One region of the Agarilytica rhodophyticola genome, then DNA from elsewhere that is predicted to be linked to it. Evidence: riboswitches for the same ligand, from Rfam matches in the RefSeq annotation. Region 1 holds a riboswitch; the other holds the start of a gene.
What was found. Region 1 has a riboswitch for thiamine pyrophosphate ahead of thiC (phosphomethylpyrimidine synthase ThiC). Riboswitches for the same ligand answer to the same signal wherever they lie in the genome.
Positions count from the first base shown of each region.

Region 2: it holds a riboswitch for thiamine pyrophosphate, as region 1 does, so the genes downstream of both, BVC89_RS01350 (TonB-dependent receptor) here and thiC (phosphomethylpyrimidine synthase ThiC) in region 1, are expected to answer to the same signal.

Region 1 covers NZ_CP020038.1:1,368,365-1,376,037, forward strand. The annotation lists gene thiO (glycine oxidase ThiO) at 1-910, opposite strand, end outside; gene thiC (phosphomethylpyrimidine synthase ThiC) at 920-2,773, opposite strand; TPP riboswitch at 3,077-3,220, opposite strand; gene BVC89_RS05850 (SDR family oxidoreductase) at 3,503-4,252, opposite strand; gene BVC89_RS05855 (histidine phosphatase family protein) at 4,270-4,971, opposite strand; gene BVC89_RS05860 (phosphotransferase family protein) at 4,972-6,063, opposite strand; gene BVC89_RS05865 (SDR family oxidoreductase) at 6,060-6,869, opposite strand; gene BVC89_RS05870 (acyl-CoA dehydrogenase family protein) at 6,873-7,673, opposite strand, start outside.
Region 2 covers NZ_CP020038.1:316,673-324,345, forward strand. The annotation lists gene ald (alanine dehydrogenase) at 1-506, opposite strand, end outside; gene BVC89_RS01340 (Lrp/AsnC ligand binding domain-containing protein) at 623-1,129, shown strand; gene BVC89_RS01345 (hypothetical protein) at 1,292-1,672, shown strand; TPP riboswitch at 1,741-1,856, shown strand; gene BVC89_RS01350 (TonB-dependent receptor) at 1,963-4,149, shown strand; gene BVC89_RS01355 (YkoF family thiamine/hydroxymethylpyrimidine-binding protein) at 4,202-4,453, shown strand; gene pnuC (nicotinamide riboside transporter PnuC) at 4,456-5,160, shown strand; gene BVC89_RS01365 (choline/ethanolamine kinase family protein) at 5,157-5,909, shown strand; gene BVC89_RS01370 (hypothetical protein) at 5,984-7,673, opposite strand, start outside.

The DNA.
Region 1 (7,673 bases):
TTCGAGTATATTGAATAGAGGCTTCGGCAAACCCCGAGTGCACACTATACGCTGCAGATAGCAACTCCAGGGCGGAACGCACGGTAATTGAGCCTTTATAGTCGTTTTCTATTTGCGTAGCGCCGATAAGGTAGTGGTGATTTTGTCTGGGAACAATATAGATACGATAACGAGGATGCATAAGTCGAATCAAATGTTTAATGTTTACCTCTGGTGCATGCACACATATGGTTTCACCACGTACGCCTCGCAATTGAGGAAGATCTTTTTTGGCGCCGAGGCCGCGGCAGTCAATTACTAAGTCAAAGTGATGGCTACTGGCTTTTGTGGTTATTGTCGCGGAGCTGATATGCGTGACTTCGCAATTGTTATAAAATTGCACCTTCATATTTAACATGCTATCTATTAGCTTTTGTAGTAGTAATGAAGGCTGCAACCAAGCTTCAGATGCAATAAATATTGCTTGTTCAAAATTATTAGCAAGTCCAGGCTCTAGCGTCCTCAGCGCTGAAGCAGCAAGGGGTTGGTAAATAGTATTACCTTTTTTGCTGTTGGTAGATGCCAGTCGAGTACTGTGCTTTATAAAATTTTGTAAGTCGGCATAATCTTGCGGGTGAGATAATACAATGCTGCCAGTTTGCCGAAAGTCTACGCCATTGCCTAAAGCATTGACAATTCGAGGCCATAGGAGAAGGGATCTTCGACCCATGTTAACAATTTCTTCTTCGGTGGACTCTGCTTCTGAAAAAGGCGTTAACATACCTGCGGCAGTGTAAGCTGCCGCCTCGCCATTATTTTCACCTTGGCAAATATTATCTTTATCAAAAAGACTGATATCATAATGATGCTTGGCCAACTGCCAAGCTAACAGTCTCCCCATAATGCCCGCACCGACAATGCCAATTTTCATAATAAATAGTTAAATATTTTCTGCATTAATATAAAGTTGCGCTCCCTTATCTCGAAACTCCTTGGACTTTTCTTGCATTCCCTGATTAGCATACTCTCTTACTTCTTGAGTAATTTTCATAGAACAAAATTTAGGCCCACACATAGAACAAAAATGTGCTACTTTGGCAGAATCTTTTGGCAATGTTTGGTCATGAAATTCCTGCGCTCGCTCAGGGTCAAGCCCCAAATTAAACTGATCGTGCCAGCGAAAATCAAAACGTGCTTTAGAAAGTAAGTCGTCGCGATAACGCGCTCCGGGATGGCCTTTTGCTACATCGGCTGCGTGGGCCGCGATTTTATACGTAATAATACCTTCTTTAACATCATTTTTATCAGGCAAACCTAAATGCTCCTTGGGAGTAACATAGCAGAGCATTGCACACCCGTACCACGCGATCATGGCGGCGCCAATGCCACTGGTAATATGATCATAGCCTGGTGCAATGTCAGTAGTTAATGGCCCAAGTGTATAAAAGGGGGCTTCGTGACAGTGTTTAAGTTGCATGTCCATATTTTCCTGGATTAGATGCATTGGCACATGTCCTGGACCTTCAATCATCACTTGAACATCATGTTCCCATGCTATTTTTGTCAGTTTGCCTAAGGTAATTAATTCTGCAAATTGTGCTTCATCATTTGCATCTGCCGCTGAGCCTGGGCGCAGACCATCGCCTAGAGAAAAACTTACATCATAGGCTTTCATGATTTCACAAATTTCTTCAAAGTGGGTATAGAGAAAGTTTTCCTGGTGGTGGGCGATACACCACTTAGCCATAATCGAGCCGCCACGGGAAACAATTCCCGTAACCCTGTTAACCGTCAAGGGAATAAAAGCTAAACGGACGCCAGCGTGAATAGTAAAATAATCGACACCTTGTTCGGCTTGTTCAATCAGAGTATCGCGAAAAATCTCCCAAGTTAAATCCTCGGCCACACCGTTAACTTTTTCTAGTGCCTGATAAATGGGTACGGTGCCGATAGGTACGGGCGAGTTGCGAATAATATAATCTCTCGTGGAGTGAATATGCTTGCCAGTAGATAAATCCATTACCGTATCGCCGCCCCAGCGAACTGCCCAAACTAATTTTTCTACTTCCTGCTCAATATCAGAATCTAATGCTGAATTACCTATATTAGCATTCACTTTTACTAAGAAATTGCGGCCAATAATCATTGGCTCAAGTTCAGTATGGTTAATATTTGCGGGTATAATCGCTCGTCCTTCTGCTACTTCTTTGCGCACAAATTCTGCTGTTATAGGTGCAAGCTTAGCTCCCATTGGATTTCCTTGCAGGCGCTTTTGTCTTTCTTCGGTGTTAAATTCGTTATTTATTGCTTCGCGTAATTGGTTTTCTCTAATCGCAATGTAGTGCATTTCTGCCGTGATAATACCTTGGCGAGCATAGTGCATTTGAGAAACATTTTTTCCTGTTTTAGCGCGACAAGGTTGGCGTTGTAATTCAGGAGAATTAAATGGAAAAGCCTTGCTTGCGTCTTCAAAACCATTGTCAATCGCTTTAATTTCTCGCCCTTGATAATGCTCAGCATCTCCTCGTTGCTGTATCCATTGGGAGCGGATATCTTTTAGACCGCGATGAATATCGATGGCTTCGTTTTCATCTGTATAGGGGCCTGAAGTATCATATACGGCAGTGGTAGTGCCATCGGTTAAGGCAATTTCTCTCATCGGAACTTTAATTTCCACACCGTCAATTGATGCCTGAGAATATATTTTTTTACTCGCAGGTAATGGTGTGGTTGAGATACTGCTTTTAACTGTATCTGTATCAGATTCGCTTTTGAGAAATTCAGGAGTATTCATATCTTTCGCCGTTAAATAAATTAATAATACGGCGATAGGGAAGTGTATTATCACAAAGCAAAGCGAGTTTTTATAAGTTGGCCTTTGATCAGTTCTTTAGCTAATCAATCTTTAAGCCGTTTATAGTGTGAAAGCAGAGTCAGAACTTAAGTAAATTTACTTTTCTAAAGCCTTTCTCAATTTACACTCATTATTTTTTTACGTAATAAGTGTAATAAACTGCTGCCACTCTTTTTATCTATTATAAATTCATATGTAGATTTATAGCTCTATGATCATATATGAATTTAAGATGCTTTATTTGCAATAAATGAAACTCGTCCCTACGCCGATACTAATCGGATCAGGTTATGCGGGTTTGTAAAAATACATCTCAACTAAACAGTGAGTCTAAGCGAGTGATTCAAATAAGGTACATCTCAGCACATGGCACCCCGCGAGTGGATGAGATTATAGATCTTCTTTTTTGCATTTGTAAATAGCTATTGCCTGAGTCAGCAACTTTAAGTTTGTTTATGCAGTCAGCTTTTACCTAAGAATTTAATCTATGCAACCGGTAGGAATAGAGATTTGGACAGGGCTGTTGGCATGCCCTAATCTAATTTTTACGTGACAAGAGTTTTGGTGAAGAATTCATTGCGAGATTAAGACGGCAATGCTAAAAATTAGAAGAATTAACGAGAAAATATAACAATGATGCTAAGGGCCGTTAGGCCCTTGCTAAACATTTTAAGCCAAGACTTTGAGCCAAGAAAGAGGCGCTATACTAAGCACATAACGTATTGGTAGCCATGGCCAAGCGGGGACATAGCTATTTGCACCTTCTTTTTCGATAGCTTTTACTATGGCTTTGCAGCCTGTTTCTGTGTCCACCATAAATGGGACTTTTTTGACTTTTTCGTTAAGCTCACTGCGAATAAAACCAGGGTGAACAGTGGATACTTTTATAGGTGTTGCTAATACATCGATTCGCATACCCTCACTCATAGATGTCAATGCTGCCTTGGTGGCGGCATAAACATTAAGTGCCCTGCGTGCACCTCGAATTGCGCTGACAGAAGATATAGTAACCAAGTGACCTGCGTTTTGTTCGCGAAAAATTTCCATTGCAGCTTCACATTGAGCCAATGCAGATACAAAGTTTGTCACAGCTGTCTGTTTGTTGGCATAAAAATACCCTGTCCCTATGGAAGCGCCTTTGCCCATGCCTGCATTGACAATTATTCGATCCAGTGTTTTAAAATCTTCTTTAAATGCTTTAAATACTTCGAATACTTGGTCTGAGTTATCAACATCTAAGGAGCGTATTTCCACTTTTATGTTGGGGTTGATATCGAGTAATTCCTTTTTTAATTCCTCTAATCTTTCGAAACGCCGAGCACATAATGCGAGGTTGCGCCCCATTTTGGCGAATTCTATCGCCATACCCTTACCTAGACCTGAGCTTGCGCCTGTAATTAAGATGTTTTGTCTACTCATAATGGTCGTCTTTATTATTATTTATAACTTATTAATGATTGGTGCTGGCCTTCAAAATGTGTATGTTCATTTAGTGAGGCAACAAATAGCCGACTGCCTGTTGTTACTAATTTTGTTACACCGCAGTTTAATAATGTCCAGTTTAGTTTCATAAAATGTTCAGGCGCCACGCCAAGCAGGTATTGGCTGATAACGGAAATAGCTCCTCCGGAAGTGAATACTGCTATTTTCTCGGCATTGGGATTTTTTTCTATAGTCTTTGCAAGCGCCTGCTTAATACGTTTTTGATAGACGGGCCAAGCTTCAGAGTATTCCCCATCGTACTCTCCGCTCATCCAGCGACTAATGGCATCATTGAATAGTTTTTCAAATGCATGCTTGGTATCTGCCTGCTGGCTAACATAAGCTTGAATGCCGCTTACAGTAGCGAACTCGGGGTTTAATTGTGCGAGAATATTTTGATGATCGTATTCATTCCATCCTGAATTGCAATCCCATTCACCATCAGGCGTGTCTTGACCCATTGCCTCTAAACATTCGGCTGCTGTTTGTCTATGGCGAAACATACTGCCCAAGCATACCCGGTCGAAATGCCCCAAACGTTGTTGTAAGGATTCACCAAGGCGCCTTGACTGCTGCTTGCCAAGAGGTGAAAGCTGATCATAATTTTGTTGGCCAAAAGACGCTTGGCCATGACGAATTAAATAGATACTGGTCATCTAGGCTACTCGTTTAATTGCTTTACGACAGCGCCACAAAAGATAATGGACAAAAAACCACATATTTTTGAACGCGGGATTACGGGTCTGCTTATGATGGTAGCGGTAATAAATTTGTTGAGCAATTCCAGCCAAGCGAAATAACCCATAAACCTCGTAAAAAGTAAAATTATCAACATTAAACCCAGTTTTTTCCAAATAATACTGGATCACTTCTTGTCGGGTTAACATACCTTTGAGGTGTGTTGGTTGGCGACGTGTCGATTGTGCTAGAAAATCGTCGTCAGCTTCCACCCAGTAGGCTAGGCTATTACCAAGATCCATCAAAGGGTCACCTAAAGTTGCTAACTCCCAGTCTAATACACCAATGATTTTTGTCGGATCATTTTCATCAAGCACTAAGTTGTCAAAGCGAAAGTCATTATGGGTGATACAAATGTTTTCTTTGTCCGGCATATTGTGCGCTAACCAATTGCTGACAAACTTGCCGCTGGGTACATTCCATGTTTTGGCTTTTTGATAACGTGCTGTCCAGCCTTCTATTTGACGTTGAGTATAACCTGCACCTTTGCCCAGGTGAGAAAGCCCGGCACTTTGGTAGTCCACTTTGTGTAAGTTGATTAAACTATCGATAGCGTTTAAACATAATTTTCGAACCTGGGCTTCATCAAGCGCAGTACTTCGAGGCATGTTTTTTCGGGGAATTAGGCCTGTGAGCTTTTCCATAACATAGAACTCAGCGCCGATGATACTTTCATCATCACTATGGGCCAGCATTTCAGGTACATAATGGTACACCGGTTTCAGGGCTGCCTGCAGACGATACTCACGTCCCATATCGTGTGCACCCTTGGCCTTGGTGCCCTTTGGCGCGCGGCGCAAAATCAGCTCGGCCTTAGGATAGCTTAGACAGTAGGTCCAGTTGGAAGCTCCCCCAGAATATTGTGTCACCTCTGGCAGGCCACTGAGGTTAGGAATTTTATCCTTTAGGCTTTCTTGTAACCAAGGGACGAGTTTAGATAAATCCAGTTCTTCTCCAGGCCTTACATCACTCGCTTTATCAATGGCACCGTGGTTTGTCTGTTGACTCATTTAATATTTCCAAAATTCTTGGTTTTCTCTTTCATCATCTTTAGATAACGATTGAGGGGCAGCCAATTTTTCAAGCGAAAGGCCATGCGTCCTTCTTTATGCGTGACTATCATAAAGTTTTTAGCAGCGACGCCGCGATAAATAAGGTCGGCCACTTGATCTGCGTTGATTCCCGGTCGGTTTAGAAGCCGTCCTAAAGATTTATCTAGACCTGGTTGGGTGCTTCGTAAGGACTCTCCGAGGTTAGTTGCGAAGAAGGATGGACAAGCCACGCACACATGAATATTGTCACGAGCAAGTTCTAAGTGCATGGTTTCAGAAAAACTAATGGTAGCAGCTTTACTGGCGTTATAGCTTCCCATAAGTGGAGCGGGGGTTAAGCCTGCTTGAGAAGCAATGTTAAGAATAGTTCCTTGACTGCGTGCCTGCATAAGTGGGACTAAGGTTCGGCAAATGCGGATAGCGCCAAAGAGATTGATGTTGAACACCCATTGCCACTGCTCTATATCTTCATAACCCAAACCGCCGCCAGTGGCGACGCCGGCGTTGTTTACCAGTATATCTATTTGACCATCCCAATGGGCTTTCAGTGCCTCGGCTAAATCATCTATATCTTTTTGATTCGTAATATCGCAAGACTGATAAAAAGCCTCAGCACCTTTTTGTTTGGCCTGGTCAACGACTTCTTGTCCTCGTTCAAAATTAATATCCGCCACGCAAATCTTTACGTCCGGGCCGGCATAGCGCAAAGCTAAAGCTTTACCCAAACCAGAAGCGGCACCGGTAATAACAACGTTTTGACTCATGTCTTATCTCCTATATTTTGCTAACTCCAAACGGCTTACCATTTTCTTATGTACTTCATCGGGCCCATCAGCCAAACGCAGAGCCCTGGCTCCAGAAGCAAAACGAGCCAGTGGTGTATCCTGACACATACCGGCGCCACCGTGAATTTGTATGGCCATATCAACTACTTTTTGCAGCATATTCGGCACAGCAACTTTGATGGCAGAAATTTCGGTCATGGCGTGTTTGACGCCGACATTGTCGATTTTCCACGCCGCGTGCAAGGTGAGTAGTCGCGCCTGCTCAATAGCGATACGGGCATCGGCCATGCGCTCTGAGTTACCGCCTAATTTAAATAATGGTTGGCCAAATGCTTCTCGGTCTAGGGATCTTTGCATGGCAAGTTCTAAAGCTTTTTCGGCCATGCCTATGGCTCGCATGCAGTGGTGAATGCGTCCTGGGCCGAGCCTGCCTTGAGCGATTAGAAAGCCTTGGCCCAAGCCGACTAATAGATTTTCTTTGGGAACTCTAACATTGGTAAAATGCATTTCGCCGTGACCCACAGGAGCGTCGTAGTCGCCATAGGCACTGAGCATTCGAACAATTTTGATTCCTGGAGTATCCAGCGGTACTAGTACCATACTGTGTTGGCTATGCTTGTCATTCTCAGGGTTGGATAAGCCCATAAAAATGGCCAACTTGGCATTAGGGTGCCCTAAGCCTGTTGTCCACCATTTCTTGCCGTTTAACACCAAATTATCGCCGTCAACTTCTATAGAGGCCTGCATATTGGTAGCGTCTGACGAGGCGACGTCAGGTTCGGT
Region 2 (7,673 bases), 1.1 Mb from region 1:
GCGGACTCAACACCTGGCACACCACCTAACAGCACACCGCGGCCACCTTGGGCTTTTTCTAGCGTATGAGCCGCTGCTTGTATTGACATACGTCCGGCTACTTCACTCATTGGCGCTAGTAGTGGTAAGCCGCCATTAGCGTCAGTTACTGTCTCATAAGCGATACAGGTTGCACCTGAGGCGAGTAGTAATTTGGCTTGTTCTGGGTCTGGGGCCAAGTGTAAGTATGTGAAAAGCGTCTGTTCAGCTCGTAGCATTTTGCATTCATTTGGCTGTGGCTCTTTCACCTTTACAATCATCTGAGCGCGTTCAAATACTTCTTCTGCGCTGCCTACAATTTCTGCTCCTGCTGCAACGTAGTCATTGTCAATAAAACCGATGGCGTCTCCGGCCATAGTCTGAATAATGACATCATGACCAGCTTCAGTTAGTTCTTGTACACCGGCAGGCGTCAAACCGACACGGTATTCATGGTTTTTAATCTCTTTAGGTACACCGATTAACATGGCCTAAGCCTCCCAATATTGTATGTTTTACGAACGCAAAAATTATAATTGTTGCCAAAAAGAATTATTTCTCTAATATTGTAATTATTCAGAAAAATTAACTAATAAAACTACAAATGACAGAAAAAATACCTACTAATGAGAGTCTTGATGGTGTAAACCTCAGTAAGATTGACCGTAATATCTTACGCGAACTACAACGGGAGGGGCGTATCACCTATTCGGAACTAGCTCGCCGTGTCGGTTTAACCACTACTCCTTGCATGGAGCGTGTTAAGAAATTAGAGCGCCAAGGGGTGATCAAGGGCTTCACTGCTATACTTGACCCGGCGGCACTAAGAGCGGCGTTAGTGGTATTTGTGCAAATCCGCCTATCGAGAACGTCGCAAGATATATTTGCCGAGTTTAAGCGCGCTGCAGCGGCACTAGATGAAGTGCAAGAATGTTATTTGGTATCCGGTAATTTCGACTATCTGATAAAAGCCCGTGTTGCTGATATGAGAGCATACCGAGACTTTCTTGGTGATACTTTGCTCACCTTGCCTGGAGTGCAAGAATCCACCAGTTATGTGGTAATGGAGGAAGTTAAAGAAACTATGCATATTCATGTCCCACGTAAGTAAATGCCAAGCAAAAAAGTTAAATTTATAAAATACTTCTTATTGGCTATCTTCTTTTCTTTGCTACTGCTGATATGTGTTGCAGGATATTTCCTATATCAGCTTAAAGACATAGCTCAGGATTTAAAGCGTACTTTTATTCCAAGTGGTGTTTCCAGGGTGAATATGTCACAGCTCAAAGTTGGTGACGTACAGTATTTTTCCAAGGGATGTTCGGTATTTACAATCAAACAGGTAGCGGGCAAAGAGTCTTTAGTAAACATATTTTCTGTGCCAAAGCAGTTTATGGGTACATGCAAAAATCTTGAAGATGGTTTTAGCTATGACGGAGAATATATTGTGTTAAAGGTTTGCCAAATGGCTTTTGGTGCAGGAGGTTGTGGTGGTGGTCGTTACCGTTACCGTATTAGCAATGGTAACAATAGTAACAGTGGCGATCACTGGGAAGAGTACATCGGCGTAACCTGGCGTAATGGTGAAGAATATGAAGCTTGGCGTCGTGTGGGCTCAACATCTTCGCGGGCTGATTCTATAAAGAAACGTTGAAACTCAAAAAACCTCGTACAGCTATGCTGGTTTTTGATTGCTAGGTTAATAACAAAAAGTTAAAATCAGCTACTCCTGAGGGGTGGCGTCTTTACATAGTGTATTCGCCTGAGATGAATAAGCATTCAAACCCTTTGAACCTGATCCGGTTAATTCTGGCGTAGGGATAGGATTTAAGATCAGCCATCCTTTTTTAATAACGGCGCACGAGTGGCCGTTAACGCGGTGCTTCTTTAGCTTATCAAACTGCTGCTCTCCGGGTCTTTTTGTTGACAAACCGAGGGCCATCCTTGAAATTTTATCGAACATTACCTGCAATTACTTTATTTACCGCCGGATCTGCCTTGGCAGCTTATCAGGAAAAACCCCTAGAAGAAGTGGTGGTGAATGCCGAGTTTCATGAAAAGACTGTGTTAGATACTGCTACAAGCGTCAGTATTATTGGACAGGCTCAATTGCGTGCTCGTGAAGCGAGTCATTTGGAAGATGTATTAAATATTATCCCTAATGTTAATTTTTCCTCTGGTGCTTCCCGTGGTCGTTTCTTTCAAATTCGAGGTATCGGGGAACGTAGTCAGTTTGTCGACCCTATTAACCCTTCGGTAGGATTGATCATTGACGGTATTGATTTTACCGGGGTTGGTGGCGCCGCTACAACTCTAGATATAAAACAAGTTGAAGTGTTGCGTGGTCCTCAAGGCACTTTGTACGGTGCTAACGCTTTAGCTGGATTAATTAACATAGTCTCGCAAGATCCTTCTGAGTCTGGAGGCAGCCTTCGTTTAGCACTCGGAGAGTTTAATACTCGCCAATATGAGCAAGTGATTAGTGGCCCTGTCAGCGATGATATTTCCATGCGTATCGCGCTATCAAAAAATCAAAGTGATGGTTATACCTCTAATGTTCATTTAAATCGTGACAATACTGAGAATATTGACGAGACAACAATCCGCACTAAGCTACATTGGCAGGCTAATGATGATACGTTGATTAAGTTCACAAGTTATATTGTTGATGCCGACAACGGTTATGATGCTTTTAGTTATGAAAGTAATCGTCAAACGATCACAGATCAACCCGGCCACGACCGTGTTAATACTCGGGCATTGGCTTTGGGGCTTGATTATGCAGGCTTTGACAGTTTTAAGTGGGAAACCAACCTAAGTGCTGCGGATTCCGACTTAGAATACGGTTTTGACGAGGACTGGAGTTTTCGAACCGTTTGCGCAATAGATTCCTCCTGTGCTTTCTTTCAGTATTCTACCTTTGACAATTATCAGCGGGATAATAAAAATATTTCTCTCGATTCACGTTTAGTATCAAACTCTGATGAAGGTGAGCTATCTTGGGTATCCGGTATTTATTATCGTGCGCAAGATGTGGATTTGCTGAGGACCTACACCAATAACGATCCTAATGGTGATAGCTTTTACGGCCCTATTGTTAATCCCGAAATTACGCTATTTGGAAGTAATTTCGAAACCAAAAATATAGCGGCCTATGGACAATTGGGTGTGCCCTTAGGCGATACTCTATCGTTGATTGTTGGACTTCGTGCCGAGACACGTAAAGCCGATTATTCTGATAGCAATAATAATGTTATCGAAAATAATGAAGATTTTGCTGGCGGTAAACTTGCACTTGAATATCGCGGTATAGAAGATCATTTATTTTACGGTCTTGTTTCTCGTGGCTATAAAGCTGGTGGTAATAATATTCCAGGTCCCCTAGATGCTAGCGGAAACGATTTAATCCCTATTATTTTTGATACCGAGTTTATGTGGAATTTCGAACTTGGCCATAAAGCTACTTGGCTAAGTGGTAAGCTCGATTCTCAAATAAGTTTGTTTTATCAAGATAGAGACGATATCCAAGTACGGCAATCTTTAGTCACCAGCCGAGATTCTGGTGAAGTTAACGGTGATTGTCCTTGCTCTTTTACTGATTTTATTGGTAATGCAGCTGCAGGTGTTAACTATGGTTTGGAATTAGAAGTAAACTACTATATTAATGAGCGTACTCGTAGTTGGGTCAACCTTGGTTTATTGGAAACTGAGTTTCGTGATTTTTTAAATTTTAGTCACGCCAATGCCAACGCTGATACAGGGACTCCAGTGGATTTAGAAGGACGAGAGCAGCCCCACGCACCTAGTTATCAAGCTGCTGTGGGAGTGGAATTTGATGTGTTGCCCTATTTGTCATGGCGTATTGATGCAGAAGCTAAAGATAGCTTTTTCTTGTCAGCAAGGCATGAAGAGCAAACAGAATCTTATGTTCTGTGGAATACTCGGCTAACTTATCAGCGAGATTCTTGGCAATTGGCACTTTGGGGGCGCAATTTAACTGATGAAGATACCATTATTCGAGGTTTTGGTAGTTTTGGTAATAATCCGCAAAACTTTTATCAAACAGAACCCTATTATCAACTTGGTGCTCCTCGCGTTATTGGTATTAGCGCCACACTTAACTTTGAATAAGCTATGGCGTATGTTGGATTTTTAAACAGGTTTTCCATTGAGGAATAGTGTAATGATACTAAGTGTTGAACTAACTCTTTATCCATTTAACGAATCTTATTTAACGCCAATAAAGAAAACTATTGAACACCTTAATAGCTTCGATGATATTAAGATACAGACCTTTCCAACGGCTACTATTTTGATGGGCGAATATGAGCATGTTATGGATGTTTTGAAAGAGACTATGGCATGGAGCCATCAGCAGTTTGGTCGTAGCGTCTTTGTCGCAAAATTTTTGCCCGGCTATGAAGCTTTAAAGTAGTGATGATGGACTTTTTTTCTTTTATTGATAATTTCTTTGCTTTCTACCTAGCCAAGTCAGCTTGGGAGTTGTTAGCAGTTTTTCTAGCCATTGCCTACTTAGCTTTGGCTATGAAAGAAAATAATTGGTGTTGGCCTGCGGCATTGATAAGTACAATTATTTATATATTTTTATTTTGGGATGTAAGTTTAGTAATGGATTCATTATTGCAGGTCTATTATATGCTTATGGCCATCTACGGCTGGTGGATGTGGCGCTCAAAAAATCAAGAAAATAATAGTATCAACAATGGAGTTGAGGCAGCTAGTGTTACATCAATAGCCGATGAACAAATAAAAAACACCTTAAAAATTTCTAATTGGCCCTGGTCAATGCATGTATTAGCAATTAGTTCTGTGCTTGTTATTAGTGGCGTATCAGGTTTTTTTCTAAGTAAGAATACTGCCGCAGCCTGGCCATTTTTAGATTCGTTTACCACCTGGGGAAGTGTATTAACTACATATATGGTGGCAAAAAAAATTCTCGAAAATTGGTTGTATTGGATTGTAATCGATTCTGTTGCGGTATTTGTCTACATTGAACGCGGTTTATATCCGACGGCAGGTTTATTCATCATTTATGTTGGTATGGTGATTTATGGCTATTTTGTTTGGAAAAAAATTTATAATGAAGAGAATAAAATAGTTGCTGAGCCTATCTCATCATGAGTTCTTATCAGATGCGCCTAGAACAAGCGTTAGATACGTGGCGCAATTGGCAGTCTCCTTTTTCTAAAAAGCCAACAGTACTCGAAAAAATTAGTAGTGGTTACACCAACCGCTCTTACCTTGTGGGTGATAGGGCATCGGCGGTAATTTTAAGACTGAATCATCCAGACTCAAAAACATTAGGTATTAATCGCCGACACGAATATCATATTCTGCAATCAATACGTTCATTGAATATTGCACCGAAAATCGTGTATTGGTCAAAGGCGATGAACTTTGCTGTATTTGAATTTATCGATGGCCGAGTCTGGACAGATAAAGACTTTCTCCAGGCTGAACAACATCAAAGACTTATGGATGTTATTGCTAAATACCGCTCTGTAGCTATAGATATTGCATCTTTCTCTTACCACAGTTATTTAAATAGCTATTGGCACAAGTTTAAATTGCAAGGTGGCAATACGGCTCCTTACCAAAGAGACTGGGACTTATTTAATAAACAGTTGAAACTGTATGAAAGGTTACATAAAAATAGAGTTCTTACCCATCATGATCTTGTTGCAGAAAATATCATTGAAACTAACAATGGCATAAAAATAATTGACTGGGAATATGCCGGGCTAGGTATTGCTGCGCTAGATGATTATTTTGTTATAAAACATAGCCGGAAAAATATATATAAAGCGAAATATCAAATGGCTAGAAACATTATATCTTGGTTGGATAAGCTATGGTGGGAAATTCGTTAGAACTTTTATAGGAGGTGATTAGATCGGTTCTAGACCTGCCTAATCACCTATCATTTCTTTACGAGTAAGACGGTTTATTTACGAGTATAACGGTAAAGTGTCGCATCCTCGGTTCCAGCATCATAGATACAGTCAAACTGTTTGTCGCTAACATTAAGTAGATAGCATGTATAGACTTGGCTTTGTGCGTCTTCCCATTCGTCATCACAGCTCTCGCGTGTTTTTTCCATATGAGTATCCATGATGATTTGATTATGGGTTTTTCTCCATTTATACCCAGTTTTATATAGCTCACATTTGCCGGCATCGTCTTTTTCTACGTAGCCGCCACTACCATCTTGTTGGACACTTTCATTACCTGCTTTTTCCCATTTGCAGCTTTCGTTTAGACGTTGTAAAGAATACTCCCCAACAAGATTTAAGTCGTGCAGTTTAGGTCGACTCATCGTCATATCACCAAACATGGAAAGGCCATTTTTTTCGGCATCCATAATAAAATTAAAGTCCATTGGGCTGCTATCCATTAACTGGATAAATTCTTGTTGAGCTATACAGCCAGCCTGACCAAAACTACTGATAGGGTTATCGAGCACTTCAGCAAATTTGCGGTAGTTGGCGCTTAAACCATAAATCCCATTTGGCTCTAGAGTTTCGTTTGCCAAGCTTTCTGCGACCTTTTGAGCTTGTTGTCCGGCGTATACAACAATATGCTGCCCCTTTATTGCGGCCTTAATTTCGATAGTGGGTGGCATCATTGGTAGAACGATATCGGTTGCTGTGCCATCTGTTGGGATGGAGACTGAACTGAGGAAAGGCACCATACTTGTTAAAGCAACGATGGTTTGAGGGTCTTTTGCGGCAATACTAAGAAGTGCAGACGCATCGCTTGGATAATCTGAACCCTCTTCCCACTTAACGCTATAGAGCGATGCCCCAACCCCTTGAATACCTTGTACTAGACCCGTCGCCATAGCTAGTAGTGCAGGGTTTCCTTGTTTTACTTGATTTTGTGCATACACAAGTGTGTTGCACTTAAATTCAGTTGTAATAAAGGCGTTCCATAGAGCGGTTAATGCTGGAGGTGCGTTGCTGACATCAAAGCCGATACCTAAGCCAAACAGTTTGTCGTCTGACTTAAGAGTATGTTGTGGTATATGTCCACGCATTTTTTGTAAATGTGTTGTTGTAAATTCGTGGTCGATTTCCAGTATGCCATGGTAGGAAAGATCTAAGGATTCGCCGTTAACTTGTGTTGAGCGATAGCCTGCAGTGATACGAGGAATTGCTGAGATAAATTGGTCGTACTCTTGGCGGCATACTTCTGTGGTGTTCTCTTTTAACACTTCAGTAATATCACTTGAAAAATACTGTTGTATTTGTTGCCCGAAGCTATTTTTTTCTGGCCATAATATACCGCGTGCAATACGCTGTAGATTGAAAAACAAGATGAAGTCATCTGTATACTTATATCGCTTTTTAATGGCTTCGATCTCGCCGCTTTGTGCTATAGATTGTTCAGGCTTTGTCATAGCCAAACGCTCTTTCTTAGTTGCTTCATCGTCCGAAGCCGCCAATAGCGTTGCCGTTACCACATTATCGACTATGGTGATAGCTAGCTGTTGTAACGTAGCCTTTTTGTCGGCCTCATTTAAAGGCCATACACGTACCTTATGCTGGTCTATGATAACTTCTTCATATTGCCACCCACTTTCAGTAGAAGCTTGCTCGAGCATTTGGTTAAGAGTGTCAGAGTTTGCGAGTTTC